DNA from 2 places in the Bradyrhizobium sp. USDA 3650 genome. Region 2 is predicted to be linked to the other one. Evidence: riboswitches for the same ligand, from Rfam matches in the RefSeq annotation. Region 2 holds a riboswitch; the other holds the start of a gene.
What was found. A riboswitch is a leader RNA that binds a small molecule or an ion and turns the genes downstream of it on or off. The one in region 2 is predicted to bind S-adenosylmethionine.
Positions count from the first base shown of each region.

Region 1: another riboswitch for S-adenosylmethionine. It lies ahead of metX (homoserine O-acetyltransferase MetX); the one in region 2 lies ahead of ACVIN2_RS22635 (O-succinylhomoserine sulfhydrylase).

Region 1 is NZ_JBSRZG010000001.1:5,270,538-5,285,396, reverse strand. It holds gene clpB (ATP-dependent chaperone ClpB) at 1-2,253, opposite strand, end outside; gene ACVIN2_RS24745 (MOSC domain-containing protein) at 2,496-3,299, shown strand; gene ACVIN2_RS24740 (TIGR02594 family protein) at 3,421-4,209, opposite strand; gene ACVIN2_RS24735 (alpha/beta fold hydrolase) at 4,419-5,282, shown strand; gene metW (methionine biosynthesis protein MetW) at 5,406-6,068, opposite strand; gene metX (homoserine O-acetyltransferase MetX) at 6,082-7,281, opposite strand; SAM riboswitch at 7,374-7,453, opposite strand; gene ACVIN2_RS24720 (chorismate mutase) at 7,657-8,505, shown strand; gene hisC (histidinol-phosphate transaminase) at 8,540-9,634, shown strand; gene ACVIN2_RS24710 (prephenate/arogenate dehydrogenase family protein) at 9,631-10,566, shown strand; gene ACVIN2_RS24705 (hypothetical protein) at 10,681-12,249, opposite strand; gene ACVIN2_RS24700 (hypothetical protein) at 12,278-12,445, shown strand; gene ACVIN2_RS24695 (hypothetical protein) at 12,536-12,763, opposite strand; gene ACVIN2_RS24690 (GDSL-type esterase/lipase family protein) at 12,952-14,295, opposite strand; gene ACVIN2_RS24685 (DUF2125 domain-containing protein) at 14,535-14,859, opposite strand, start outside.
Region 2 is NZ_JBSRZG010000001.1:4,861,400-4,876,258, forward strand. It holds gene ACVIN2_RS22595 (GcrA family cell cycle regulator) at 1-87, opposite strand, end outside; gene ACVIN2_RS22600 (acetylornithine transaminase) at 543-1,745, shown strand; gene argF (ornithine carbamoyltransferase) at 1,745-2,692, shown strand; gene ACVIN2_RS22610 (Hsp33 family molecular chaperone) at 2,932-3,939, shown strand; gene apaG (Co2+/Mg2+ efflux protein ApaG) at 3,997-4,389, opposite strand; gene ACVIN2_RS22620 (OpgC domain-containing protein) at 4,595-5,860, shown strand; gene ACVIN2_RS22625 (SGNH/GDSL hydrolase family protein) at 5,860-6,657, shown strand; gene ACVIN2_RS22630 (SGNH/GDSL hydrolase family protein) at 6,670-7,662, shown strand; gene ACVIN2_RS22635 (O-succinylhomoserine sulfhydrylase) at 7,786-8,982, opposite strand; SAM riboswitch at 9,053-9,132, opposite strand; partial or broken gene ACVIN2_RS22640 (2'-deoxycytidine 5'-triphosphate deaminase) at 9,213-10,350, shown strand; gene ACVIN2_RS22645 (PAS domain-containing protein) at 10,456-10,866, shown strand; gene ACVIN2_RS22650 (hypothetical protein) at 10,990-12,042, shown strand; gene ACVIN2_RS22655 (MATE family efflux transporter) at 12,207-13,652, shown strand; gene ACVIN2_RS22660 (hypothetical protein) at 13,649-14,134, opposite strand; gene ACVIN2_RS22665 (SRPBCC family protein) at 14,235-14,636, opposite strand; gene ACVIN2_RS22670 (VOC family protein) at 14,778-14,859, opposite strand, start outside.

The DNA of each region.
Region 1 (14,859 bases), 410 kb from region 2:
CCTGAAGTGCGCCCGCACCATGCCCATCACCTGCTCGCGCACGGCCGAGGTGTCCTCGCCTTCCGGCTGGTTCACCAGAAACTCCGAACCAAGGTTCGAGGTCATGATGATCAGCGTGTTGCGGAAGTCGACGGTGCGGCCCTGGCCGTCGGTGAGGCGGCCGTCGTCGAGCACCTGCAACAGGACGTTGAAGACGTCGGGATGCGCCTTCTCGATCTCGTCGAACAGCACGACCTGGTAGGGCCGGCGCCGCACTGCTTCGGTCAGCGCACCGCCCTCGTCGTAGCCGACATAGCCCGGAGGCGCGCCGATCAGCCGCGAGACCGAGTGCTTCTCCATGTACTCGGACATGTCGAGGCGGACCATCGCGGTCTCGTCGTTGAACAGATACTCGGCGAGCGCTTTCGTCAGCTCGGTCTTGCCGACGCCGGTGGGTCCCAGGAACATGAACGAGCCGGTCGGCCGGTTCGGGTCCTGCAGCCCCGCGCGCGAACGGCGCACGGCGGTCGCGACCGCACGCACGGCCTCGGCCTGGCCGACGACGCGCTTGCCGAGCGAGTCCTCCATCCGCAGGAGCTTGTCCTTCTCGCCTTCCAGCATTTTGTCGACGGGCACGCCGGTCCAGCGCGAGACCACCTGCGCGATATGGTTGGCGGTAACAGCCTCCTCCATCATCTCGCCGGAGTTCTCCTTGGCTTCGATGTCTGCAAGCTGCTTTTCGAGCTCGGGGATCCGGCCATAGGCCAGCTCGCCAGCCTTCTGGAATTCACCGCGGCGCTGCGCGTTGGCAAGCTCGACCCGCAAGCCGTCGAGCTCCGCCTTCAGCTTCTGGGCGTCGGAGAGCTTGTTCTTCTCCGCGCTCCAGCGTGCGGTGAGCGACGCAGACTTCTCCTCGAGATCGGTCAGCTCCTTCTCCAGCGTCTGCAGGCGGCTCTTCGAACCGGCATCGCTCTCTTTCTTTAATGCTTCCTGTTCGATCTTCAGCCGGATGATTTCCCGATCCATCGAATCCAGCTCTTCCGGCTTGGAGTCGACCTGCATCTTGAGCCGCGCGGCCGCCTCGTCCATGAGGTCGATGGCCTTGTCCGGCAGGAAGCGGTCGGTGATGTAGCGGTTGGACAGCGTGGTGGCGGCGACCAGCGCGGAATCGGTGATCCGCACGCCATGGTGCTGCTCATACTTGTCCTTCAGCCCGCGCAGGATCGAGATCGTATCCTCGACCGAGGGCTCGCTGACGAAGATCGGCTGGAAACGCCGCGCCAGCGCCGCGTCCTTTTCGACGTGCTTCTGGTACTCGTCGAGCGTGGTGGCGCCGATGCAGTGCAGCTCGCCGCGGGCGAGCGCAGGCTTGAGCAAATTGGACGCGTCCATCGCGCCATCGCCCTTGCCGGCGCCGATCAGCGTGTGCATCTCGTCGATGAACAAGACGAAATTGCCCTCGCTCCCGGTCACCTCCTGGAGCACGGCCTTCAGCCGCTCCTCGAACTCGCCGCGATATTTTGCACCCGCGATCAGCGAGCCGAGGTCGAGCGACAGCAGCTTCTTGTCCTTCAGGCTCTCCGGCACGTCGCCGTTGACGATGCGCAGCGCCAGGCCCTCGGCGATGGCGGTCTTGCCGACGCCGGGCTCGCCGATCAGGACGGGATTGTTCTTGGTCCGGCGCGACAGCACCTGGATCGTACGGCGGATCTCCTCGTCGCGGCCGATGACCGGATCGAGCTTGCCGTCGCGCGCCGCCTGGGTGAGGTCGCGGGCATATTTCTTCAGCGCGTCATATGCGTTCTCGGCCGTCGCGGAGTCCGCGGTCCGGCCCTTGCGCAGCGCCTCGATCGCCGCGTTGAGGTTTTGCGGGGTGACGCCGCCCTTGGCCAGGATCGCGCCCGCCTCGCTGGTCTTCTCCAGCGCGAGGCCGAGCAGCAGCCGCTCGACCGTGACAAAGCTGTCGCCGGCCTTCTCGCCGGCCTTTTCGGCGGCGTCGAAGGTGCGGGCGAGCTCGGGCGCCAGATAGATCTGGCCGGCGCCGCCGCCAGAGACCTTCGGCACCTTGTTCAGGGCGTCCTCGGTCGCCTTCAGGATTGCGCGGGAATTGCCGCCGGCACGGTCGATCAGACCGGCAGCGAGGCCTTCATTGTCGTCCAGCAGCACTTTCAGGAGGTGCAGGGTCGAAAACTGCTGGTGCCCTTCGCGCACCGCAAGCGACTGCGCGGACTGGACGAAGCCCCTGGAGCGTTCGGTGTATTTTTCGATGTTCATATCGTGGTCTTTCCCTCGGCCTGCCCCTGGAGCCCTCAAAGGCACTCCAAACGGCATCTTCATTGGGTTTCCGATAACCGCATTGACGTTTCTCAACCGGCAACGGTCGTTATCAGCCGGCGCTGGCGCCGGCCTGACCCAGATGTGGGAAGCGAGGCCTCGGACCGGAAGAGGCGAGTTCACAATTTCGTGCGCGGATCCGCCCGCTTGGCGCCGATGGGCCGAATCCCCTAAGTAGCGGCATGACATCCAGCGCAACGACAGCCAGCCAGACCGCCGAGATCACCGGCCTCTACCGTTATCCGATCAAGGGCCTGACGCCGGAGCCCCTGCCCCGCGTCTCCCTGCGGACCGGCCAGACCCTGCCCGCCGACCGCCGCTACGCCATCGAGAACGGCCCCAGCGGCTTCGATCCGGAACAGCCGCAGTGGAAGCCGAAGATCCAGTTCCTGATGCTGGCGCGCAATGAGCAGCTGGCTTCGCTCGACAGCCAGTTCGAGGACGCGACCAACCGCCTGACCATCCGCAAGGACGGCCAGATCGTCGCCAGCGGCGATCTCGAGACTGCGGCCGGGCGCGCCGCCATCGAGGCCTATTTCAGCGAGAACTTTCAGCCGGAGCTGAAAGGTCCGCCCAAGGTCCTGTCAGGCCGCGACCACAGCTTTTCCGACGTCGCCCGCAAGGTCGTGTCCATCATCAATCTCGACAGCGTCCGCGCGCTCGAGACCATGCTCGGCGGCGCCGCCGTCCACCCGCTGCGCTTCCGCGCCAATCTCTACGTGAAGGGCTGGCCGGCCTGGTCCGAGCTCGACCTCGTCGGCCAGACGCTCGCGATCGGACAGGCCCGGTTGGAAGTGGTCAAGCGCATCAAGCGCTGCCCGGCCACCAACGTCGACCCCGAGACCGCCAGGCGCGATCTCGAAATCCCGGCCACGCTCTCGAGCAATCTCGGCCACATGGACTGCGGCATCTATGCCGAGGTGATCGCCGACGGCGATATCGGCGTGGGCGACGCGGTTGCACTGGAAGAGCCGAGATTGGTGTGACGCGACGCCGGCGCCACGTACTCCGTCATTGCGAGCGCAGCGAAGCAACCCAGGAATGCGCCCACGGAAACGGTCTGGATTGCTTCGTCGCTTCGCTCCTCGCAATGACGGGGCAGAAACCTCAATTCGGCATCACATACGCATAGATCCGGCCGCGCGAGATCGGCGCTTCGCGGACGCGGTTGCCGTTGTTGCCGGAGATCATGATCGGATTGCCCTGCGCATCGATGCCGGTGATGATGCCGACATGGCCGCCCCGACCACCGCGCGACATCACTGCGATGGCGCCGACCTGCGGACCGGAGACGCGCGTGCCGTAGTGCGCGAACGAATTCGCCATGTCGGAGCCGGTGCCACGGTGACCGGTCTTTTCGAGCACCATGTTCATGAACCGTGCGCACCAAAGGCTGCCGCGACCGGTCGGATTGCCGCCGACATAGCGGCGCGCCTCGGACACGAGGCCCGATCCACCACCGAAGCCGCCGCTGCTCGCCGCGCTATTGGCCATGCCGCCGACATTCGCGTTCATGACCATCCCACCGCCACGCCGCGTGGCGATACGACGGCTGGCGCGCGTGGTCATCCCAACGCCATCGCTGCTAACCACTGCACTGCTGCCGCTCATGGCCATTCCACCGATGCCGCCGCTATTGGCGTTCGGGTCATAGCTGGCGAAGGTGGTGCCGAAGCCGCTCGCCTGCAATTGCGCCGCGCCGCGCTCGAAGCGCGAGCTGCGTGCATGATACCGGAAATGATGATGTCTGCTGGCGGGATGCGCGTAAGCGTGCCGCTCTGCGCTATGACGATGAGGTCGTGCTGACGCCGGCGAGGTGAGCGCGGCGACCGCCGCGAAGAAAACAGCCAGCGCGACGACACAGCGCGACAGGCGAGACGCAAACAACTCGAACATTCTTCATCCTTCGTTGACACCCCCACTTCCCCGTCGGCCCGTGCGGTGGCCGACATCCGCGGGCTGTATCAGTATCCTGATGTGGCGAGAACAAGACGCGGTCGCGGAGATTTTGGACGATGATCAAGATGATTAATAAGTGTTAGGATCGTATGCGCTGACCGCAGGACGGCATTCCAATGCCGCAGCCACCTCAGGGAGAAAACCGGATGCCTCACGCCCTCACGAAAGACAATTGCCGCCTCTATTTCGAAGAAGCAGGCACGGGCACGCCGATTATTTTTCTGCACGAGTTCGCGGCCGACTACACCAATTGGGAGCCGCAGATGCGCTACTTTTCGCGCGGCCATCGCTGCATCACCTATTCCGCGCGCGGCTACACGCCATCGGACGTGCCTGATGGCGAGGTCTACGGCTACACGCATTTCTACACCGATGCGCTCGCGGTGCTCGATCATCTGAAGATCGATCGCGCGCACTTCGTCGGTCTCTCGATGGGCGCCTATTCGTCGCTCCAGATCGGGCTCAACGCGCCCCAACGTGCGCTGTCGATGACGCTCGCCGGCGTCGGCTCGGGCTCGGAGATCGAGAACCTCGACGCCTGGCGCCAGCAGTGCCGCGCCAACGCGGAGCAATTCGAGATGCTCGGCTCCGCCGAGGTCGCAAAAGTCACGCGCGAGGCGCCGAGCCGGATTCCCTTTCTGGTGAAGGATCCGCGCGGCCACGCCGATTTCTACGCTGCCCTGGCGCGGCACGACGCCAAGGGATCGGCGCGGACGATGCGCGGCTTCCAGGCGGGCCGTCTCTCGATCTTTACGATGACGGACGCGATCAGAGCGGCCACGACGCCGGCACTCATCATCTGCGGCGACGAGGACGATCCGTGCGTGGGCGCAAGCCTGTTCCTGAAGAAGCATCTGCCTGCGGCAGGGCTCGCCATGTTTCCGAAGTCCGGCCACGTGCTCAATCTCGAAGAGCCCGCGCTGTTCAACGAAACGGTGGAACGGTTCGTCACGCTGGTGGAAGCGGGAAGATGGCCAGCGCGCGATCCGAGGTCACTGGCGGCGCATTAGCGCGACGGCGTCACCACACGCTCCGTCGCGTAGCCCGGATGGAGCGAAAGCGTAATCCGGGGCCTTCGCGTCCGCGGATAGAATCCCGGATTGCGCTTCGCTCCATCCGGGCTACGGGCGGACCTACTTCCTGCCGCCTCGCGTCAGCAAGAACACGCCCTGCTCGCCGAACAGATTCCACACCCACCAGGGCATCCGCAGACGCAGCGGGCGGCCGTAGAGGTCGAGCGCCTCGGCACGTTCCATCTTGACGTCGATCGCGTCGCAGAGCTCGACGAAATCCTTGATGGTGCAGAAATGGATGTTGGCGGTGTCATACCAGCTTGCCGGCAGGTTCTCCGTGCGCGGCATGTGGCCGCCGATCAGGAGCTGGAGCCGCATCTTCCAGAAGCCGAAATTCGGGAACGACACGATGGCGCGGCGGCCGATGCGCAAGAGATTCTCGAGCACGACCTTGGGCTGCCGCGTCGCCTGCAAGGTTTGCGACAGGATCACGTAGTCAAAGGCGTCATCCGGATAATTCACGAGGTCGGTGTCGGCATCGCCCTGCACCACCGCAAGACCCTTGGCAACGCAGCGGTTGACGCCCTCGCGCGACAGCTCGATGCCGCGGCCGTCGATGCCGCGGGTCTCCAGCAGCTGGAGCAGGTCGCCCTCGCCACACCCAACGTCGAGCACCTTCGAGCCCGGCTTGACCATCTCGGCCACCAGCACATGGTCGGCGCGAAAATCGCCGGGCTGCCCGGTCGCAAGGCCGCCCAGCGGCAGCGCTTCCTGTACAGACATGACTAGCCGTCCTTTAAGCTTTCTTGGCGGTGAGCCCGCGCGCCTTGTCTGCCGACTGCAGGAAGGCACGGGCGATGTCGAAGAACTCGGGCACGTCGAGCAGGAACGCGTCGTGACCGCGATCGGTCTCGATCTCGGCGAACGACACCCGCGCGCTCGACGCATTCAGCGCGTGCACTAGCGCGCGCGATTCCGAGGTCGGAAACAGCCAGTCGCTCGTGAAGGAGACCACGCAGAACCGGGTCTGGATTCCCGCGAACGCCTTCGCCAGCACGCCGCCATGGTCGCCGGCGATGTCGAAATAATCCATCGCGCGGGTCAGATAGAGATAGGAGTTGGCGTCGAAGCGTTCGACAAAGGACGAGCCCTGGTAACGCAGGTAGGACTCGACCTGGAAGTCGGCGTCGAACGAGAAGGTCGGCAGCTCGCGGTCCTGCATCCGCCGTCCGAATTTGCGATGCAGCGCGGCGTCGGAGAGATAGGTGATGTGCCCGGCCATGCGGGCGACGGCGAGGCCGCGATGCGGATGGGTGCCGTGATCAACGTAGCGTCCGCCATGCCATTCCGGATCGGCCATCACCGCCTGCCGGCCGAGTTCGTGGAAGGCGATATTCTGCGCCGAATGGCGCGTGCTGCATGCGGTCGGGAGCGCGGAGAAGACGCGATGCGGATAGGCCGCGGTCCATTGCAGCACCTGCATGCCGCCCATCGAGCCTCCGACGACGCAGAGCAGCGTATCGATGCCGAGGCGGTCGAGCAGCATGGCCTGGGCTCGCACCATGTCGGGGATGGTGATGATCGGAAAATCCAGGCCCCACACTTTGCCGGTCGCCGGATTGGTCGACGCGGGGCCGGTCGAGCCCATGCAGCCGCCGATGACGTTCGAGCAGATGATGAAATACTTATTGGTGTCGAGCGGGCGGCCGGGCCCCACCATGATTTCCCACCAGCCCGGCTTACCGGTCAGCGGGTGCACATTGGCGACGTGCTGGTCGAGCGTCAGCGCATGGCAGATCAGGATTGCGTTGGACCGCTCGGCATTGAGCTCGCCATAGGTCTGGTATGCGATCTGGAACGGGGTGAGATCGACGCCGCAATCAAGCGGCAGCGGCTGGTCGGCACCGAAGCGTGCGACCTGGGAGCTCGGATGATCGACCTCGTGCGAGCGCTCGTCGGCGCTGATCGCGGGACTGGGAATTGACTTGATGCCCATCTCTGACCACTGACTCGTTTGCGATCGGGGGTCCGACCGCGACTGACATCAGGCCATGAAAAACCCGGCCTGAACGATAGGTTCGGCCGGGATCGAAAGGGTCCCCGGCCTGTTTAGCGAGTTTTTTAACGTGGCTGCAAGCCGGCCGGCTCAAATGACCACGGAACGGCTAAAAACTACCGTCTTGGACGGTTTTCGTCAAGTCGCGGCCCGGATCAGCCAAATTCGCCTGTCGCACCACGGGCGGAAAGGGCCCGATTTCCCTTTGCATTTCTCTTTGCTTTCGCAGCCCCGACTGCCTAATCAGGATACCCATCACAGCGGTGACAGCTCGACCGATCCGCATTGAACGCCTCGCAACAGCACCTCACAGACATGTCCCAACGTCCGCCCGCGCCACCATCGCTCCAGGAATTGCGCAAGGAGATCGACGCGATCGACGAGGGCATGCATCGCCTGCTGATGCAACGCGGCGACATCATCGACCGCCTGATCCAGGTGAAGCAGACCCAGGAGGTCGGCTCGGCGTTCCGTCCGGCGCGCGAGGCCGCCATGATGCGTGACCTCGTCCAGCGCCATCGCGGCATCCTGCCGCTCGACACCGTCGAGAGCATCTGGCGCGTCATCATCGCGACCTTCACCTATGTCCAGGCGCCGTTCTCCGTGCATGCCGACATTTCGGCAAGCGAGCCGGCCATGCGCGATTCCGCGCGATTCCATTTCGGCTTCACCGTGCCTTATGTCGCGCATTTCAGCGCGCAGGCGGCGGTCGAGGCGGTCGCGAAATCCAAGGGCGATCTGGCGCTGGTCTCGGCGACCTCGAGCCGCACGCCGTGGTGGCTGTCGCTGGAAGAAGCCGGCGCGCCAAAGATCATCGCGCGGCTGCCCTTCGTCGAGCGCGCCGACCATCCGGCGGCGTTACCCGTGTTCGCGGTCTCCCGCGTCGCCGACAGCGCGCTGGTGACGGAGGTCGAGACCTTCAGCGTCCGCGTGTCAGGGTGGAACGCCGAGGTCGCGCGCGCCCTGTCGCCGCTTGCCGAGATCGTGGCGGTGCCCGACACCGCCTTCGACGGCGCCGCGCTGCTGGTCTCGGTCACCGCGACGAGCAGCCTCGACAAAATCAAGGCTGCCCTGATCGAAGCGGGGGCCTCGGTGCGCTCCACAGCCCTCGTCGGCAGCCACGCAACGCGCTATACGGTGCCCCCGACCGGGTCGAAATCGTAAGTCGCGAACCGCTTAAGCCAGTCCGGAGTTGAAGATGTCCCGCCCCGTGCCGAATCCCGGCATTCTCGATATTGCGCCCTACACGCCCGGCAAGACTCCGGTGGCAGAGCCCGGCCGCAAGGTGTTCAAGCTCTCGGCCAACGAGACGCCGTTCGGGCCTTCGCCGAAGGCAATCGAGGCGTTCAAGCAGGTAGCGGATCATCTGGAAGACTATCCGGAAGGAACCTCGCGCGTGCTGCGCGAAGCGATCGGGCGCACCTTCGGGCTCGACCCCAACCGCATCATCTGCGGCGCCGGCTCGGACGAGATCCTCAATCTGCTCGCCCACACCTATCTCAGCCACGGTGACGAGGCGATCTCGACCACGCACGGCTTCCTGGTCTACCCGATCGCAACCATGGCGGTCGGCGCGAAGAATGTCATCGCGGCCGAGAAGAACCTCACCTGCGATGTCGACGCTATCCTCAAGGCGGTGACGCCGAAGACGAAGCTGGTCTGGCTCGCCAACCCCAACAACCCGACCGGAACCTACGTGCCGTTCGACGAGGTCAAGCGCCTGCGCGCCGGCCTGCCCTCGCACGTGCTGCTAGTGCTGGACGCAGCCTATTGCGACTACGTCTCGCGCAACGATTACGAGATGGGGATCGAGCTGGTGGCGACCACCGAGAACACGGTCGTGACCCACACCTTCTCCAAGATCCACGGCCTCGCCGCGCTGCGCATCGGCTGGATGTTCGGCCCCGAGCACATCATCGACGCGGTCAACCGCATCCGCGGTCCCTTCAACGTGTCGACGCCGGCGATGTACGCCGCCGTTGCCGCGATCGAGGACACTGCGCATCAGGCGATGTCGAAGCAGTTCACCGAGACCTGGCGCAACTGGCTCGCCGAGGAGATCGGCAAGCTCGGGCTGAAGGTGACGCCGAGCGTCGCCAATTTCGTGCTGATCCACTTCCCGACCGAGGGCAAGACCTCGGACGCAGCCGACGCCTTCCTCACCAAGCGCGGGCTGGTGCTGCGCGGCTTGAAGAACTACGGCCTGCCGCATTCGCTGCGCATGACCATCGGCACCGAGGAGGCCAACCGCCTCGTCGTCGAGGGCCTGCGCGACTTCATGGCCGGACGATGAGCGCGACGGCGCACTTCCAGCGCGTCGCGCTGATCGGCTTCGGCCTGATCGGCGGCTCGATCGCGCGCGCTGCGAAGCTCCAGGGCCTGGCTTCCGAGATCGTCACCACTGCGCGCTCGGAGAAGACGCGCGCACGCGTGATGGAGCTCGGCATCGTCGATCAGGTCGTGGCGACCAATGCGGAAGCCGTGAAGGATGCCGATCTCGTCATCCTCTGCATTCCCGTCGGCGCTTGCGGGCCGGTGGCGCAGGAAATCGCCGCGCATCTCAAGCCCGGCGCGATCATCTCCGACGTCGGCTCGGTCAAGGGCGCCATCGTCAGGGATATGGCGCCGCATCTGCCGAAAGGCATCCATTTCGTGCCGGCGCATCCCGTCGCAGGCACCGAGCACTCGGGCCCGGACTCCGGCTTCGCCGAGCTCTTCATCAACCGCTGGTGCATCCTCACCCCGCCGGAGGGCGTCGATGCGGCTGCCACCGATCGCCTGCGCGCGTTCTGGGCCGCTATGGGCGCCAAGGTCGAAATCATGACGCCGGATCATCATGATCTCGTGCTCGCGATCACCAGCCATCTGCCGCATCTGATCGCCTACACCATCGTCGGCACCGCCGACGAGCTGGCGCAGGTGACGGAGTCCGAGGTCATCAAGTTCTCCGCCGGCGGCTTTCGCGACTTCACCCGCATCGCGGCATCCGATCCGACGATGTGGCGCGACGTCTTCCTCGCCAACAAGGAAGCCGTGCTGGAGATGCTCGGCACCTTCACCGAGGATCTGGCAAAGCTCACCCGCGCAATCCGCCGCGGCGACGGCGAAGCGCTGTTCGACCACTTCACCCGCACCCGCGCCATCCGCCGCGGCATTGTCGAGATCGGCCAGGACTCGGCCGCGCCCGACTTCGGCCGGCCGCACGCGGCGCTGAAAAAGCCGTAGCGCTGAAGTAGCCCGGATGGAGCGCAAGCGTAATCCGGGACCTCCGTCGCTTGAGGCAAGATTCCCGGATTGCGCTTCGCTCCATCCAGGCTACGAGCCTGCGTCGCTCCGTGACTAGAACGGATAGTAGCGGATCTGCGTCATGACGACGTTGTCGTCCGTCCTCGGAGCGCCGCCGACGCCGGCGAACGCGACCCGCTGGGTGTAGGAATACTGCAGGCCGGCTTTGAGCGTACCGAAATTGCCCTGGTAGACGGTGTCGTAGATCCCGGCCGTGATCTGCCGGACCTCCCTGGTGTTGCCGTTGCAGGTCGCGGCTGCCGAGTTCTCGGTCAAGCAGCCGGTGTTGTTGTAGAGCGGATTGCCGTAGCCGAAGGGCACCGTTCCAACATTGGCGAAATTCGCCTTGGCTTTTTCCAAGCCCGCATAGGAATAGACATCGAGGCTCGGCGTCGCGTGCCAGATCAGGCCGACGGCGGCCGCCGTGATCGTCAGCGGGAGGATGGTGCCGTCCTGCGCCACTGCCGCATCGGGGAACGGCGTTGCCGTGAAGCGGCCGAGCACGCCGTGCGAGCCATAGAGCTGAAGATCGAGGGTTTTCGGAATCAGCTCGGCGAAGATGTGACCGCCGAAGCTTGCGGTGTCATAGGTGTGATTGGCGTTGTTGAAGCGGTCGAACAGCTGGCGGTAGAGCGCCCACGCCTCGACATGCAACTTATTGGGCCCAAGCCTTGGGTCCCAGGCTGCCTTGACGGTGACGTCGGGCACCTGATTCAGACTGACATTGTTGAGGTTGTTGAAGAAGCTGCCGCCGGGACCGGTCAGGTTGACCTGAAGGTTCGGGTTCAGCACGCCCTGTGGTCCGATGGCGGGTGTGCCGACGGCCGGGACGTTGCCGCCGAAGAACGCTGTCTGGGCATTCTCGACCGAGGCAGCCAGCTTGAACTCCGGTCCGATGTCCTGCCAGACGCGCAGCCCGGGCTGCCGTGCCGCAAGAAATCCCGGAACGGATTCGAAGTCGATCACGCCGGGCGCGTCGACGCCACGAGGATCGATGCCGGACTTGGTCGGCGCGTTGAGCGACCAGGATTGCCCGGCAAGGAAGTGAAGACCGAGATCGCTGCGGTCCAGTTCCAGGCTAAGCTGCCGCATGCGCGGATTGAACGAGTTGGTCGCAACCGAGCTCGCCGTCTGAGCCGCACCTTCGAAATCGATCTCGCCATAACCCGCGAGGTGCGTGTCGGCATCGGCATTGCCTTCCGCCAAGACCGAGAACCTGCTCTGGCGCGCGGAGAAGCGCGTTTCCGGGATGTTGAAGTTGCGGCTCTGCTGATAGGGGATGAAGTTGTAGACCGAGCCGGTATCGGAGGCGAGATTCCGTGAGCGGTAGATGCCGGTGAGATCGACCCAGCCACCGAATGTCAGCGTCACGCCCTTGTAGCAGACCTTGCCGGCCGCACATGGATCGGCGGCGAGCGCCTTATAGCTTGCAGGTAACTGAACGGTTTTCGCCTGCGCTTCAACCTGTCGCGTCTTGCGCGCCTCGGAGTCCACGCGCTGCTGGAGCTCCTTCAGTTTCGCCTTCAGCGACTGGATTTCGGTTGTGACATTGTCGTCGGCACGCGCCTGCCCTGAACAGACAGCGAGAATGCCCAGCATCAGCCCGCAATTGATGATCCGCACTTGAAGCTTCCTCCATTTGGGAAGCGGATTGGATTCCGCGCGCCGTCTCCGGCGCATGCATGCTTCCCTGGTGTGGAGTGATTTGAATGCGGCTGCGGTTATTCGCGGCGCCGGGCATCTTCTGCATCACTTTTTCCTGACGATCCTGTTCGGAATATTTTCGTTGGCTGCCGATCCGCACGCGCGATTGTCGTGATTGTCCAAGGCAACTTTCAAGGCAACGCGCATTGGGCCCGGCCGGGACATGACCGGGCCCAGTTCACGACGGGCAAGTGGTGGATGGCGGCTATTTGCCCTTGGTCGCGCGCATCACCGTTGGGCGCGGTGATTTCGGCGAGGGGACGAATGCCATCGTCTCCCGCGTCGTGGGATTCGAGATGTTGCGATCACCGTTCGGATACATCGAGGCGTATGCGGCCGGCTCCTGCGACTGCCATTGCCACTGCGCGAAGGCGGGCGTCGCGATCGCGGCCGAGATGGCGACGACGGCAACGAACAGTTTGGACTTCATCATGATTATCTCTCCTGCCTGAGCGGACCGCATCATCGTGCGGCCGACATGGAGAGAGAGCGGAGTTTGCGGCTCCGCATTCCCGGCGGGTCATCACGATCCGGCGAAGCGGCCGTGAGTTCAGCTCACAACCCACATGGAGTTACGACAGCTGAGGGCGATGAATGGAGAGAGGCGACTCTGAATTCATCCTACTGCTTCGCGCTGCGAAAAAACTTTCCCGGCTTGAACAGATCGAGGTCGATGGCCTGTCCCATCGCCAGATATCCGGTGCGGTTGGGATGAAGCTTGTCGCCGGCGCCGCCAGTCGTGCTTTCGGGAACGAACTCCGGCTTGAGGCCACCCGAAGCCGGATCGAGCGTCGCCCGATCAAAATCGATCACACCGTCGAATGTCCCCGAGCTACGGATGAATTCGTTGAGCGCCTTGCGCTTGTCATCCTGCTCGGGAAAACCATGGGCCGCGCTGGTGCTGCCCAGTGCCGAAACGACGGTGGCGCCGATGATCCGGGCTTGCGGCCATTTCGCACGTAGTTTCGCGACGCCGTCCTTCATCGCGGCGATGACCTGGTCGGCGGTAAAATTGCCGTTCTTGCTGAAATCGTTGATGCCCTCCAGCCAGATCAGGCTCGATATGCCGGACAGCGACAGCACGTCGCGCTCGAGCCGCTGACCCGAAGCGGGGCCGCCCGCGTACGGTTTGTCGGGACCATATTCGGCGGGACCTGCGATTTGGTTGCCACCGATGCCGCCATTCACGACGGCGACCTTGTTGCCGTAGACCGCCTTCAGACGACGGGACAGCACGTTGGGCCAGCGATCGTCGCCATTCATGGTTGAGGCGGTCCCGTCGGTAATCGAATCCCCAAACGCCATGATGGCGAAGGCATCGGCAGGCGCAGTCATCTCGATCGCATCGAGAAAGAACCACGACGCAGTCGCATAGGGGAAGGAAGCCTCGTCTTCGAGCGCGCCCCTCGCGCCGGCGCCCGGCGCACTGACATAGGAAGTGGTCAGCGCTTTGGCGTGCCAGGTCATCGGACCGCTCTGGCCGGCGACATGAAAACTGACCGCAAGCCGGCGGCCGGCGAGGTCATCGGGCCGCTTTGCAAACGGCAGCGCGATCGCATCGCTCCAGACCGAATTCCCCGGTGACACCGTAACGGAAGCCGTGCCGGCGAACGTAATGGGAGTGTTGGAGCCGCGGATCAACGCGGCACTGCCCGATTGCAGGCCGACGTAAACGCCGTCAAACGTGACGGGTTTGGTGCCGAAGGCGTTGCTGAGCCGGATGCGGGCCTGACGGCCCCAAATATCCGGCCGAACGATCAGGCGAAAGGTCTGGTCCCGCGCACCGGCCGCAGGGTCGGGAAACGCGAATTTCTGTTCGGGCTGGGCAGACGGATTGCCGACAGGATATGGGCCCTGAACCGCGCCCGTCCAGGACACCACCCAATGTTCGCTATCTTTGGCGGTTGCGGTCTGAAGCGAGGCGACGAGCAGCGATGCTGCGACGAGACAATTCAATGCGTGCATTATTCCCCCGAACCCCAGATAATTTGGGCGCGACTTTAGAGCCGTCAGTTGGCCTTCAATAGGGCGGCAGAACGCTACCTGTCCAGCCGCAACTGACACACTCCTCGCCCGACGCCGGAGACGACCCCACAGGTTGCGTCACCGGCGCCAACAAGAAGCGCTTCGGACGCCATCTGTTCACAGCTTCGAACGCATCAGGCGGACCAAGCTGTCCGCCCGGCAGATTATGAATTCACGGCTTAATACAACGGCGGGATCTGGCCGACCTTGACCGGGCCGAGCAGCACGGCGCCATCGGCGAACTTCAGCGGGAAGCTGCGGGCCTTCTTGCCTTCCAGCGTGCTCTCGGTGCCGATCGAATTGATGCCGGCGGCAACGCCGGCATTGGCGTTCTGCTTAATGACCTTGCCGAGGCCGGGAACGGCGCGGTCGAGCGCACCGAACAGATTGTTCAGGTCCTGCGACTTCACGCCGGGCGCGACGCGGTCGAGAGTTGCCTGCGGCACCCCCTCCTCCAGCATCTTCTCGATGCCGAGCGCGGGGATCACGCGCTCGAGACCCGTC
Region 2 (14,859 bases):
CGCCGCGATCTGGCTGGCCGAAAGTCCGGCCTCCCAGAGCTTTTTCAGCTGCTCGACGCGATCATCGGACCAGGTCAAAACCGTCATTGCACCCTTTCCCTCGCTGCGCGCCAGCCATCCTGGGGCCTCGCAGCGAATGCCTAAGCCTTCAAAAACCCGTGCCGTCAGAATCCCTTAAGGCTCGCCGGGCGCGTCTTGAACGCCCGAACGTTTACGCCGGTACATAAGGACTTAAAGATCAGAACCACTGCACGAGATGTCGTATCTGACAATCCAAACGCTACAATATGGCGTGACTCCCGCGCAAGAGTCCGCCGACTCGCTTCCACATGTTCCGTGGCTAAATCCCGCAAAATCGGCACCGCAAGACTACGGATTCAGCGTTTCGCGAGGCTTTCCGGGCGGCATTGACACCCGTTTCACCAGGCCTAAGATAGTCGCACGTGCCGCCCTCAAGAGGCGGCACGTTTCGTTTTCCGGGCCGGTCGATGGTGCGTTGCGCAATGCACGCTCACACCGTCCGCAACATTCAAGTGACCGTCATGACTAACAGCGCAGCGCCGCATTTGCTCCCCGTTTTCGCCAGGTCCGACCTCGGTTTCGAGCGTGGCGAAGGCTGCTGGCTGATCGCGACCAATGGCGAGCGCTATCTCGATTTCACCTCCGGGGTGGCGGTGAATGCGCTCGGCCATGCCCATCCGGCGCTGGTCGCGGCGTTGCAGGAGCAGGCCACGAAGCTCTGGCACATGTCGAACCTGTTCCAGAGCCCGGACGGCGAAAAGCTCGCCGCGCGCCTGTGCAATGAAAGTTTCGCGGACTTCGTGTTCTTCTGCAATTCCGGCGCCGAAGCGCTGGAATGCGTGATCAAGGTCGTGCGCCGTTATCACGCCGCGAAGGGCCATCCCGACCGCTATCGCATGATCACCTTCGAAGGCGCCTTCCATGGCCGCACCCTGGCGACGCTGGCCGCGACGGGTTCGGCAAAATATCTCGAAGGTTTCGGCCCCCCGATGGAGGGCTTCGACCAGGTTGCGCATGGCGATCTCGATGCGGTGAAAAAGGCGATCGGTCCGCAGACCGCCGGCATCCTGATCGAGCCGATCCAGGGCGAGGGCGGTGTGCGTTCGGCAACGCCCGCCTTCCTCAGGGCGTTGCGCCAGCTCTGCGACGAGAAGGGTCTGTTGCTCGCCTTCGACGAGGTGCAGACCGGCATGGGCCGCACCGGCGATCTGTTCGCATACCGCCGCCTTGGCGTCGAACCCGACGTGATGTCGCTGGCCAAGGCGCTCGGCGGCGGCTTCCCGATCGGCGCCTGCCTTGCGACCGCGGAAGCGGCGTCCGGCATGACGCCGGGCTCGCACGGTTCGACCTTCGGCGGCAATCCGCTCGCGATCTCGGCGGCGAACGCCGTGCTCGACGTCATGCTCAAGCCCGGCTTCTTCGACCACGTGCAGAGGATGTCGCTGCTGCTGAAGCAGAAGCTCGCCTCCGTGATCGACCGTCATAGCGATGTCGTCAGCGAAGTGCGCGGCGAGGGCCTCCTGATCGGCATCAAGGCCGTGGTGCCTTCGGGCGATCTCGTTGCCGCCTTGCGCGCAGAGAAGCTGCTCACGGTCGGCGCCGGCGACAATGTCGTGCGTTTCCTGCCGCCTTTGATCGTCACCGAAGCCGAGATCGAGGACAGCGTCGGGCGGCTCGAGCGCGCCTGCACGGCCTTGTCCGGCAACAAGCGGGCGGCAAGCTGATGAGCAAGTCGCCCGATAAAGCACCGAAGAAAACACCGAAGCACTTCCTCGACATCAACGAGCTGCCGCTGTCGGAGCTCAAGCGCATGCTGGCCGCGTCCACCGCGATGAAGGCGAAGCAGAAGGCGCATCAGCCGGTCAGGCCGCTCGAAGGCAAGACGCTGGCGATGATCTTCGAGCGCCCCTCGACGCGGACGCGGGTGTCGTTCGATGTCGCCATGCGCCAGCTCGGCGGCGAGCCCATCATGCTCACCGGCGCCGAGATGCAGCTCGGCCGCGGCGAGACCATCGCCGACACCGCGCGCGTGCTGTCGCGCTATGTCGACGCCATCATGATCCGCATCCTCAATCACGATGCCCTGCTGGAGCTCGCGGCGAACGCCACCGTGCCCGTCATCAACGGCCTGACGCGGCGCTCGCATCCCTGCCAGGTGATGGCCGACCTCATGACTTATGAGGAACATCGCGGCCCGATCGAGGGCAAGACCGTGGCCTGGACCGGTGACGACAACAACGTGCTGGCGTCCTGGGCGCACGCCGCCGAGCGCTTCAAGTTCCAGCTCAATGTCGCGACGCCTCCGGAGCTCGCGCCGAAAAAGGCGATGCGCGACTTCATCAAGGCGACCGGCGCGCCGATCATGCTCGGCACCGACGCCGAAGCCGCCGTGCGTGGGGCCGATTGTGTCGTGACCGACACCTGGGTGTCGATGGGCGACAAGGAAGGCGAGCACCGCCATAACGTGCTGAAGCCCTATCAGGTCAATGCCCAGCTGATGTCGCTGGCCAAGCCCGATGCGCTGTTCATGCACTGCCTGCCCGCCCATCGCGGCGAGGAGGTCACCGACGAGGTGATCGACGGTCCGCAATCCGTCGTGTTCGACGAGGCCGAAAACCGCCTGCACGCGCAGAAGGGCATTCTGGCCTGGTGCTTCGACGCGGTGAAGTAACGCGGGCCGGTGAAGTAGTTTTGGATCGTCGTCCTGGCGAAAGCCAGGACCCATTACCACCGGCAGTGGTTTGGCGAAGATCGGCAATTGCCATCCCATGCCGCGACTTCTCCCTGGGGTAATGGGTCCTGGCTTTCGCCAGGACGACACTGAATTTGCTGTATCGTGATCAAACCAGTGTCCAGATGGGCTGCTCCGAACCCCTTCCAATTCCGCCTTCCGACCCCAGATAAAGCGCCATGGTTTCCCAATCCCCTGACATGAAAACCGGACCCGAGGGCCCGGTTCGCGCGCCATCCGCGGTTCCCATCGATGACGCCGTGCTGCCCTACGAGGTCGACGCGCTCGACGTGCGCGGTCGGCTGGTGCGGCTTGGTCCGGCGCTCGACGAGATCCTGACCAAGCACGATTATCCGGCGCCGGTCGGCAAGCTGCTCGGCGAGGCCATCGTGCTGACCACGCTGCTCGGCTCGGCGCTGAAGTTCGAGGGCCGCTTCATCCTCCAGGCCCAGACCGACGGTCCGGTGTCGTTCCTGGTCGTGGACTATCAGGCGCCGGATCGCCTGCGCGCCTATGCGCGCTACGACGCTGCACGCCTCGGCGATGCAAAAGATTCCGGCGCGCTGCTGGGCCACGGCCATCTCGCCATGACCATCGACCAGGGTCCCGACATGAGCCGCTACCAGGGCCTGGTCGCGCTCGACGGCGGCAGCCTCGAAGACGCCGCTCACGAATATTTCCTGCGCTCCGAGCAGATCCCGACCCGTGTGCGTCTTGCCGTCGGCGAGGAATGGCGTTCGAATGACGGAGGCAAGCATCGCTGGCGTGCCGGCGGCATGCTGATGCAATTCCTGCCGAAGGCGCCCGAGCGCGCGCGGCAGGCCGATCTGCATCCCGGCGATGCGCCCGAAGGCGTTGAGGTGCATGCCGTCGCTGAAGACGATGCCTGGGTCGAGGCGCGCTCGCTGATCGAGACCGTCGAAGACGTCGAGCTGATCGATCCGGAGCTGTCCGGCGAGCGGCTGCTCTACCGCCTATTCCACGAACGCGGCGTGCGCGTGTTCAATCCGCTGCCCTTGAAGGCGCAGTGCTCCTGCTCGCGCGATGCGGTGGCATCGATGCTGAAGAGCTTTTCGTCCGACGACCGTGCCGCGATGGTCAAGGACGACAAGGTCGTCGTGACCTGCGAGTTCTGCAGCTCGGTGTACGAGTTCACACCGGATGAGGCGGGCGTGGAAGACGCGTAGCGCGGTGCTGTAGTGCCGGAGGGCGGGTAAAGCGAAGCGTGCCCACCATCTCAGACCCTAATTCAACACCCGCTTGTTGTCCGGGCTGTCCAGCGAGAACGTGGGCACGTCGATCTCGAAGCGTTCGCCGGTTGCGCTGACCATCTGATAGCGGCCGGTCATGAAGCCCGAGGCGGTCGTGAGCGGTACGCCGGAGGTGTATTCGAAGCGTTCGCCGGGGGCGAGCGTCGGCTGCTCGCCGACCACGCCCTCGCCCTTCACCTCCTGCTGCCGGCCGGTGGCGTCGGTGATGATCCAGTGCCGCGTCTTGAGCTGCACGGTCTCGTCGCCGGAATTGGTGATGACGATGGTGTAGGCCCAGAAATAACGGGAGCGGTCGGCCGACGACTGCTCCGGAACAAAGTTCGGCTCGACGGTCACTTCGATCTGGCGGGTCACGGCGCGGTACATGATTGCCATCATACCGAAAACCGCCCGGGAACCAAACGCCGGAGGCGGCCTTGGCGACATCGTCCCGCCTGAATTCGCAGGGAAGTACACGTCCAAGTGTAGGTCCAAACGTACTTGCATGTGATCCGGTGGCTTTGCGAGATGACGGCCGGACCGGTACACTCCTTGCCACGTCGCGATTTGCGGAAGGGTTTTTAGGCCCCCGATGACCATTGCCGACCAAGTGACGGGATCGACGATCGCGGGAACCGCCAAGCCTGTGGAGGTCAAATCCGCGGGGACGAAGCGGCGCGCGGCCGCGCCGGCCATTTCGCTGCCCGCCATCGGCGAGCGAGAGCTCCGGCTCGACCTGTTCCGCGGCCTCGCGCTGTGGCTGATCTTCATCGACCATTTGCCGCCGAGCCTTCTGACCTGGTTCACGATCCGCAATTACGGCTTCAGCGACGCCACCGAGATCTTCATCTTCATCTCCGGCTATACCGCCGCCTTCGTCTACGGTCGGGCGATGCTGGAGTCCGGCATCGTCGTCGCCACCGCGCGCATCCTGCGGCGCGTCTGGCAGATCTATGTCGCCCACGTCTTCCTGTTCACGATCTTCCTTGCCGAGATCTCCTACGTCGCGACCAGGTTCGAGAACCCGCTCTACACCGAAGAGATGGGTATCATGGATTTCCTCAAGCAGCCCGACGTCACGATCGTGCAGGCGCTGTTGCTGCGCTTCCGCCCCGTCAACATGGACGTGCTGCCGCTCTACATCGTGCTGATGCTGGCGCTGCCCTTGATCCTGTGGCTGATGAAATGGCGCCCCGACGTGACGCTCGGCCTCTCGGTCGGGCTCTACGCGGTGACCTGGGAATACGACCTCTATCTGTCGGCCTATCCGAACGGCTTCTGGGCCTTCAATCCCTTTGCCTGGCAATTGCTGTTCGTGTTCGGGGCATGGTGCGCGCTCGGGGGTGCGCGACGCATGTCGCACATTCTGGCATCGCGGGTGACAATGTGGATCGCGATCGCCTATCTGGTCGCGGCATTCTACGTGACGCTGACCTGGTATGTGCCGCAGCTCTCCCACTTCATGCCGAAGCGGCTCGAGCAGTGGATGTATCCGATCGACAAGGCCGACCTTGACGTGCTGCGCTTCACGCATTTCCTGGCGCTGGCCGCGCTCACCGTGCGCGTCCTGCCCCGGGACTGGCCGGGCCTGAAATCGCCCTGGCTGCGGCCGCTGATCCTGTGCGGCTCGCATTCCCTGGAGATATTCTGTCTCGGCGTCTTCCTCGCCTTTGCCGGCCATTTCATCCTGGCCGAAGTCTCGGGCGGCCCGGTCATGCATGCGCTAATTAGTCTCTCCGGAATCCTGATCATGTGGGCCATGGCCTGGCTGATTTCGTGGTACAAGCGGGTGGCTGACAAGAGCGGTTCGAAAACCAAAAGCGCCGTCGGCAGCGCCGATATGGCGGGAGGGGGCTGATGAAGGCGAAGGTTTTCCTGAGCCTGATCCTGCTGTGCGGTGGTCTCGCCGCGCCTCCGGCGCGTGCGGACGATGCTGCGCCTGCTGCTTCGGCGGCACCTGCTGCTTCAGCCGCGCCCGCAGCCTGCGAAGTGCCGTCCTATCTGCTCACCAGCGAAAGCCAGCTTCCCAAGGTCGCCGATGCCATCAAGGCCGGCAAACCGCTCGAAATCTTGGTCATCGGCAGCCGCTCGAGCACGATTCCGGCCTCCGAGGACGCCTCTTATCCGGCGCGGATGCAGGCTATTCTGAAGGACAAGCTGCCGCCGTCCGAGACTGTGCACGTCTCCGTAGAAATACAGAGCAAGAAGACGGCCGAGGAGGCGGCCGCCAGCTTCGTTAAGCTCATGGAAGCAAAAGCGCCTACTTTGGTCATCTGGCAGACCGGGACTGTCGATGCTATTCGAGCCATCGATCCCGATGATTTTCGCGGTGCGGTGACCGAAGGGGTTGTTGCGTTGCAAAAGGCAGGGGCTGACGTCGTCTTGATGAATTTGCAGTACAGTCCGCGTACCGAAACCATGATCTCGGTGCCGCCATACCTCGACAATATGCGGGTGGTGGCGCAGGAGCACGATATTCCGCTGTTCGATCGTTTCGCGATCATGCGGCAGTGGAATGACCAGGGGCAGTTCGACCTGTTCAGCCCGTCGCGCGGGCCTGAGTTGGCGAAACAGGTCCATGATTGCCTTGGCCGGGCGTTGGCACAGTTTGTGATCGACGCTGCCCATCTGGAGCCGGCCCAGCAGCAAAATTGAGGTCTAGCGTTAATGAGTTCTCTCCGCCCTTTTTGCCTGACGGCATGGCTGGCTGTGCCCGCAGCAGCGCTGCTGCTGTTGCTGAGTCCGGCCTCGCAGTCGCACGCGCAGACGCAGGCCGCGCAGGCAACGCCGGCCCCGCAGCAGTCGGCTAATCCGGCTCCCGCTTCACCGTCCCAAACCGCTGTCGCAGCGACGTCCCCCGAGCAGCGCGGCATCACTGCGCGCGCGATCGACAAGGTGAAGCAGGTCGCGAAGTCCGCCGGCGACGTCTTCAGCCGCGTGCCTTGCCTGTCGCCGAAGGGCGGCGCGAAGGCAATGGGCTCGCTCCCGCATGTCGCGGGCAAGCTCGTCGCCGGCCAGCCCGTCGTCATCGTCGCGTTCGGCTCGTCGTCGACCGCGGGATTCGGCGCGAGCTCGCCGGAGTTCAACTATCCCAATCGCCTTGCCGCGCAGCTGCACCGGCACTATCCGACCGCCGACATCACCGTCGTCAATGCCGGCGTCGGTGGCGAGGACGCGCCCGAGATGATGAAGCGCCTCCAGAAAGAGGTGATCGACGTGCATCCGGATCTGGTGATCTGGCAGGTCGGCACCAATGCCGTGCTGCGCAATCTCGATCCCGGCGATACCGCCAAGCTGGTCGAGGACGGCATCAGCCGCATCCAGGCTGCCGGCGGCACCGACGTCGTGCTGGTCGATCCGCAATATTCGCCCGCCGTCAACCAGCGCGCCGAGAGCGCCGGCAAGATGGTGAAGCTGCTCGGCAAGGTCGCCGAGCTCCGTCACGTCGGCATCTTCCCGCGCTTCGAGGTGATGCGCGACTGGCACGAGAAGCAATCGCTTCCGGTCGAGAGTTTCGTGATCGCCGACGGACTGCACATGAACGATTGGGGCTATGCCTGCTTCGCCCAGCTCCTCGGCGACGACATCATCCGCTCCGTCGGCCAGATCAAGCTCGGCGTGAACGTGCCCGCGGACGTGCGGACGTACCGGCCGATGTGAGCATCGGTGCGTAGGGTGGGCAAAGGCGCGCTCTTCGCGCGCCGTGACCACCATCTATCGGCACCGCCATCGTGAATGGTGGGCACGCTTCGCTTTGCCCACCCTACGATGTCGAATGCGTGGCTACGCCTTCTCCAGCGCCGCGGTCAGATCCTCGATCAGATCGTCCGCGTGCTCCAGCCCCGCCGAGAAGCGGATGAAGCCCTCGCTGATGCCGAGCGCGGCGCGGTCCTCCGGCTTGAGGCGCTGATGCGTCGTGGTTGCCGGATGCGTGACGAGGCTCTTGGCGTCGCCGAGATTGTTCGAGATCTTGGCAAGCTTGAGCTCGTTGAGCACGCGGAACGCCGCCTGCTTGCCGCCCTTGACCTCGAGGCCGACCAGCGTCGAGCCGCCGCGCATCTGCTTCTTCACCAATGCAGCCTGCGGATGATCGGCGCGGCCGGGAAACACCAGCCGCGAAATCTTCGGATGGCTCGCCAGCACGTCCGCAATGCGCGCCGCCGTCTCGGTCTGCGCGCGCACGCGCACGGCGAGCGTCTCCAGCCCCTTGAGCAGGACCCAGGCGTTGAACGGCGAGATCGACGGGCCGGTCTGGCGCATGAAATTGTGGATGTGCTCGGCGATGAACGCTTCCGAGGACAGGATGATGCCGCCGAGACAGCGGCCCTGGCCGTCGATATGCTTGGTCGCGGAATAGACCACGACGTCGGCGCCGAGCGCGAGCGGGCTCTGCCAGATCGGAGTGGCGAACACGTTGTCGACGACGAGCCGCGCCCCGCCGCTGTGCGCGATCTCGGCGATGCCGGGAATGTCGAGCACGTCGAGCGTCGGGTTGGTCGGGCTCTCCAGGAAGAACGTCTTGGTGTTCGGCTTCATGGCGCGCTGCCACTGGTCGAGATCGAGGCCGTCGACCAGCGTGGTCTCGATGCCGTAGCGCGGCAGCAAATCCTGCACGACGTAGAGACACGAGCCGAACAGCGCGCGCGAAGCCACGACGTGATCGCCGGTCTTCAGCGGCGCCAGGATCGCGGTCGTCACTGCGGCCATGCCGGTCGCCGCCGAACGTGCCGCTTCGGCGCCCTCGAGCTCGATCATGCGCCGCTCGAACATCGCGATGGTCGGATTGGAGTAGCGTGAATAGATGAAGCCGGGGTCCTCGCCCTTGAACCGCGCCTCGCACTCCTCGGCGCTGTTGTAGACGTAGCCCTGGGTCAGGAACAGCGACTCCGAGGTCTCGCCATATTGCGAGCGTAAGGTTCCGGAATGAACCAGGCGAGTTTCGGGACGGTAGTGGGCGGTTGGCGCCGGGGACTTCGACATAGGACCTCCTGAAGTGACCATCGAAAATGGTCACAAAAAAACCGGCCTGGAATATCTCCACGGGCCGGGATCACAGAGGTCCCCGGCCTGTTTAGCGACTTATTTAACGTGGCTGCAAGCCGGCCGGCTCAAATCACCACGGGATAAGTCATGCTCATATTCCGCAATGCCCTTTCCGTCAAGACGTCCATCGGATAGCCGTAAAACGCTCATATTTCCCGCATGTCGGGATGTGTTTGATCCCTGATGAGGACCCCGGGTTGACGTTCACGGTCGCCGCCGACGCCAATGGTATCCTGCCCGACCGCATGATCGCGGCGATGGCGGAGGGCGGTCTCATCCTGCCCGCTTACGACTTCGTCGAAAGCCAGATCCAGCCGGCGAGCCTCGACCTTCGCCTCGGCGACATCGCCTATCGCGTTCGCGCCAGCTTCCTGCCCGGTCCCGGCGCCACCGTCCGCCGAGCGCATCGACGAGTTGAAGCTGCACGAGTTCAGTCTCGCCGACGGCGCGGTGCTGGAGACCAACTGCGTCTATATCGTGCCGCTGCTCGAAAGCCTCGCGCTGCCGCCGGAGATCGTCGCGGCCGCCAACCCGAAAAGCTCGACCGGCCGGCTCGACGTTTTCACCCGCGTGATCGCCGACGGCACCCGCCGGTTCGACATGATCGGTGCCGGCTATCACGGTCCGCTCTATGCCGAGATCAGCCCGAAGACGTTCCCGGTGCTGGTCAGCGAGGGCTCGCGCCTGAGCCAGGTGCGCTTCCGCACCGGCGATGCCATCCTCAACATCGACGACCTCGAGGCGCTGCATGCGACCGAACGTCTCGTCGATATCGACGATGCCGATCTCACCGGCGGCGTCGCCGTCTCTGTTGATCTTTCCGGCGAAAAGAGCGGCGGCTTCGTCGGCTACCGCGCCAAGCGCCACACCGGCGTGATCGACGTCGATCGCCGCGCTGGCTATTCCGTCGAGGAGTTCTGGGAGCCGATCTCGGCCCGTCCCGACGGCAGCCTGATCCTCGATCCCGGCGAGTTCTATATCCTCGCGTCGAAAGAGGCGGTGCAGGTGCCGCCGGATTACGCCGCAGAGATGGTGCCGTTCGACCCGCTGGTCGGCGAGTTCCGCGTGCATTATGCCGGATTCTTCGATCCCGGCTTCGGCTATGCCGGCGCCGGCGGGCTGGGGTCGCGCGCCGTGCTCGAAGTGCGCTCGCGCGAGGTGCCGTTCATCCTCGAGCACGGCCAGATCGTCGGCCGCCTCGTCTACGAGAAGATGCTGGCCCGCCCCGACGCCATGTACGGCCAGCGCATCGGCTCAAACTACCAGGCCCAGGGCCTGAAGCTGAGCAAGCATTTCCGGGTGTAGCGATCATCCGTCGCACGGATGGAGCGCAAGCGTCATCCGGGAAAGTCTCACTTGTGGCACGATCCCGGCTTACGCTGTGCTCCATCCGGACCGCCAGGTGCTGACATGACCAATTCATCCCAACTCGACGCAAACATCCTCGACGACGTCGCGGACGCGCTGATCTATTCGGATCGCTCCGGCACCATCATGCGCTGGAATCGCGCATCGTCCGCACTGTTCGGCTTCTCCGTGGACGAAGCGCTGGGCCAGAATCTCGACCTGATCATTCCCGAACATCTGCGCGCCGCGCACTGGAAAGGCTTCGAGGCCGCGCTTGCCAGCGGAGCGATGAAGCTTGCGGGCAAGCCGACACTGACCCGCGCGCTGCACAAGGACGGACGCAAGCTCTACATCGAGATGACCTTCGCGCTGGTGCGGGACGCCGCTGGAGTGGTGCAGGGATCGGTGGCGATGGCGCGCGACGTGACCGAGCGCGTCGAGCGCGAGCGTGCCGCCAAAGCTGCGCAAAACTAAGCCTGCGCAAAATTCGTGATGCGGAATTGGCGAGCCGGCGTGCAGGGCGCCCTGCATGCGGCTCAGCTTGTCCGTCGCCGGCTGCAGTGACACACTCGATCAAAATAACGATCGGGAGCGAACATGACCGCCGCATCAGACCCCGCGCAGGAAGCTCAATGGAAACGCTGGCGCGCCGTTGCCGATCTCTATCACGCCTATTTCACCGGTCTGATCCTCACCGTGGTCACGCGTCGCGGTACGGCGGATGCTGCGGAGTTCGTCTTTCGCGTGTTCCGCCGCCAGCAGCAGGAGCGCTTCCTGCCGGGGCTGGAGAAGCTCGGTCTGACCCATCTGCCGCCAGCAGTCGCAGCCGCGCAATATCACTACCTCTCGAACTGGATCGGCGGCGTGCACGTCGAATACATGCATGAGAGCGACCGCAAAGCCTGGATCCGCTATCCGCCGCCGCGCTGGATCTGGAAGGGCACTGCCATCTGCGGCGTGCCGGGCGAAGTCTCGCGCGCGATGCTGCGCGGCTGGCACGCCAACAACGGCGTGGCGCTCGGCGATACCAGATTGGGGTTCGTCTGCACCAAGCAGAGCGTCGACGGCCAGGATGGGCTCGAAGGCTACTATCATCAATATGACCAACCGCTCGAACTCGACCAGCGCCTCGTGTTCGCGCGGCATCTCGAAGCGCCGCTGTTCGATGCAGCCGCGGCTCCGGCGTTGCCGGTCGCAAGCTGGCCAAGACCGCGACTGGAAAAAGCCTATCGCAATTACGCCATGGAATATGTCCGCACCGCCGCGCCCGTGATGGTGCAGCTGTTCGGACCGGAGGACGCCGGCTATCTCCTGCACCTCACGGGCAAGCTGATCGGGATGCAATATTTTGATGAGATCGCTGCGGCGCTGTCGATGGGTCGCGGCGGTGCGAGTGAATTCGCGACGTTCCTCAACGCGCTGTTGGTCGCGCAGGACGATGTGGCTGAGACGACGCAATCCGAAGGCACGTTCGAAATCCGTCAGCAGAGCTGGAAGTTGATGGACGGCGTCGCCGATCACCACCCTGCCTGCGCCAAGGTGCTGGCGGGGTTGTTCGAAGGACTCGCGGCCGGATGCGGGCGGCACATCGGCGTGCAGCTGTCCCCGACACCGCCCGGCCGTCCGCCATTGCTCTGGCGCATCGGTTAATTCCTCCACGAAATGCGCTGCCGCAGGGCACGCCTGCACCTGGCGCAGGAGGAATCGCTGCGCATCGTGCTAACAAGCCTCTCGTTGCGCCCTGCGCGCGAACCAATTCATTGGCACACCTAAGCATTGCTGCGCCGCAAATGGCGCTTTCGCCCGGAGAGGACATGTCAGACATCGCCGAAATCCCGGTCGATGAACAGGAGCGTCCGCTGCCGCCGCCTCCGCGGCCCGTGAGGAGCGCGCTGATGGACGGGCCGATCCTGCGCACACTGCTCGGGCTGGCCTGGCCCAACGTGGTCGCGCTCTCCGCCGGCACCTGCACCGTGATTGCGGAGACCTCCTATATCGGACGTCTTGGTGTGGAAGCGCTGGCCGCGATGGCGCTGGTGTTTCCGACAGTGATCCTGACCATGACCATGTCGGGCGGTGCGATGGGCGGCGCGGTGGCCTCCGCCATCGCGCGCGCGCTTGGCGCCGGCGATCGCGAGCGTGCCGGGACGCTTGCTGCGCACGCGTTGCTGATCGGCATCAGCTTCGGCCTCGTCTTCATGCTGGGCATGCTGATCTTCGGGCCGCGCGTTCTGGAAATGCTCGGCGGCCGCGGCGACGTGCTGACGCATGCGATCGCCTACACCCAGGTGTTTTTCGGCGGCGCGGTGCTGCCCTGGCTGCTCAACACCATGGCCGGCGTCCTGCGCGGCACCGGCAACATGAAGCTGCCGTCGCTGTTAATCCTCAATTCCGCGGCCTGGCAGATCGTGCTCGGCGGCACGCTTGGCCTCGGCCTCGGTCCGGTGCCGCAATTCGGCATGCGCGGCGTGGCCGCCGGCGCGCTGATTGCGTATTGCATGAACATCGGCGTGATGGGCTGGTACCTGTTCTCCGGCCGCGCCCGCGTGACGCCGAAGCTGCGCGGACTTCGCATCCAATGGGCGATGTTTTTCGACATCCTCAAGGTCGGCGCCATCGCCTGCTTCTCGCCGCTGCAATCGGTGCTGACGATCTCGATCTTCACCCACCTGCTTGCGAAATTCGGCACCGCGATCCTCGCCGGCTACGGCATCGGTGCGCGGCTGGAATTCCTGCTGACCTCGATCGCGTTCTCGTTCGGCATCGCCTCGGTGCCGATGATCGGCATGGCGGTCGGCGCCGGCCGCATCGCCCGCGCCCGGCGCATCGCCTGGATCGCGGCCGCGAGCGCCTTCGTCGCCGTCGGTGCACCGGCGTGCCTGGTCGCGGCCTTCCCCGATCTCTGGGTCAACATTTTCACCGACAGCGCGACCGTGCGCGCCACCAGCCATCAATATTTGTCGACGGTGGCGCCGTTCTACGCCTTCATCGGCCTCGCCTCGACGATGTATTTCTCGTCGCAGGGCGCTGCGAAGGTGATCGGACCGGTGCTGGCGCAGACTGCGCGGCTGATCTACATCTCGGCGGTCGGCTGGTGGCTGTCGACGCATGATGCCACCGCGCAAAACTTCTTCTGGCTGGCGGCGAGCTCGATGGTCGTGCTCGGCCTGCTCTCGTGCTCCAGCGTGGTGCTGACGCGCTGGGGACCGCGCCAAACCAAACCTGCGATCAGGCCGGCTCTGTCGGCCGCTGCGGACTAGCGATGCCTGTGGCGGCGATGGCCGCCACTGCCGCCGACATTGGCGAGCCTCATCAGTTGCGGAATCATCGCCATCATGTCGCCGCCGCCGGCGCCACCGAGCATGCCCATGATATCGCCGCCGCCGATGCCGGCTACTGCGGTCGGCATGTAGCCGCCTCCGGCCATCGGCGCGTAACCGCCGTAATTGGGCGCACCGAAACCGCCGCCGAGATTGCCGCCGCCCATCATGCCGCCAATACCACCGCCGCCATTCTCCATCATGCGGCTCATCATCGGGCCCATGGTCTGCATCATCATGCCGAAGCGGCGCTTGCCCATCTTGGCCTTCATCATCTCCAGCATCGGCGCCATCTGGGTCATCATGTCCTCGCCGCCGGCACCGCCGCCGCCGAGGAACTGCGCCTTTGCCGGTCCGCTCGAAATCGAAAACATCAGCAGCACGGCGGCCGCCTGGCAGATCACCTTGTCCGCACCTCTCATGGCCTGCTCCTCGCGTGCGGGGCGCCGCCGGGAGAGCGGAGCCAACCGGACGCACGCCGCCATGGTTAGTGCGGACGAGGGTTGAACTCCGTGAGAAAGATCACGCAGCCGCGGCCGGAAACGCTCGGTGTATGGCGGCGACGGCGTCCTTGGTCTGTCCCTGCACATAGGACGCGAGCTCGTTCGGCAGCATGTCGATGATCCAGACCAGACGACATCTTCCCTCGCCCTCGGCGATCACCTGCACCGAGGCGCTGTAATGCTTCAGACGCTCGTTGTTGATCGCGTAGACCAGCCGCTGCCGCCCGTCGTCGCAATCGACCAGCACCTCGCGCGCCACCGATCCGTTGGCAAAGGTGACGATGCGCGCGTCGTCGTCGAGCGTGCAGGCCGTGACGAAGCCCGGCGCCAGCCGCCGATGCAGCGCGCCGAAATCGCGCACCGCATCCCACACCTCGTGAGCCGGGGCGGGGAGGGGAATGTCGTTGTGGATGGAGGCCATTGGTAAGTATCCTTGATTTGCGACGGTGGTTGCCAAGCACGCCGTCATTGCGAGCGCAGCGAAGCAATCCAGAAACGATTCCGCGGAGGCAGTCTGGATTGCTTCGTCGCAAGGGCTCCTCGCAATGACGGAGCCTGTGGTTCACACACAGACCGCCTCCACATTGTTGCCATCGGGATCGATCAAAAACGCCGCGTAGTAAGTCGGGCTGTAGTCCTTGCGC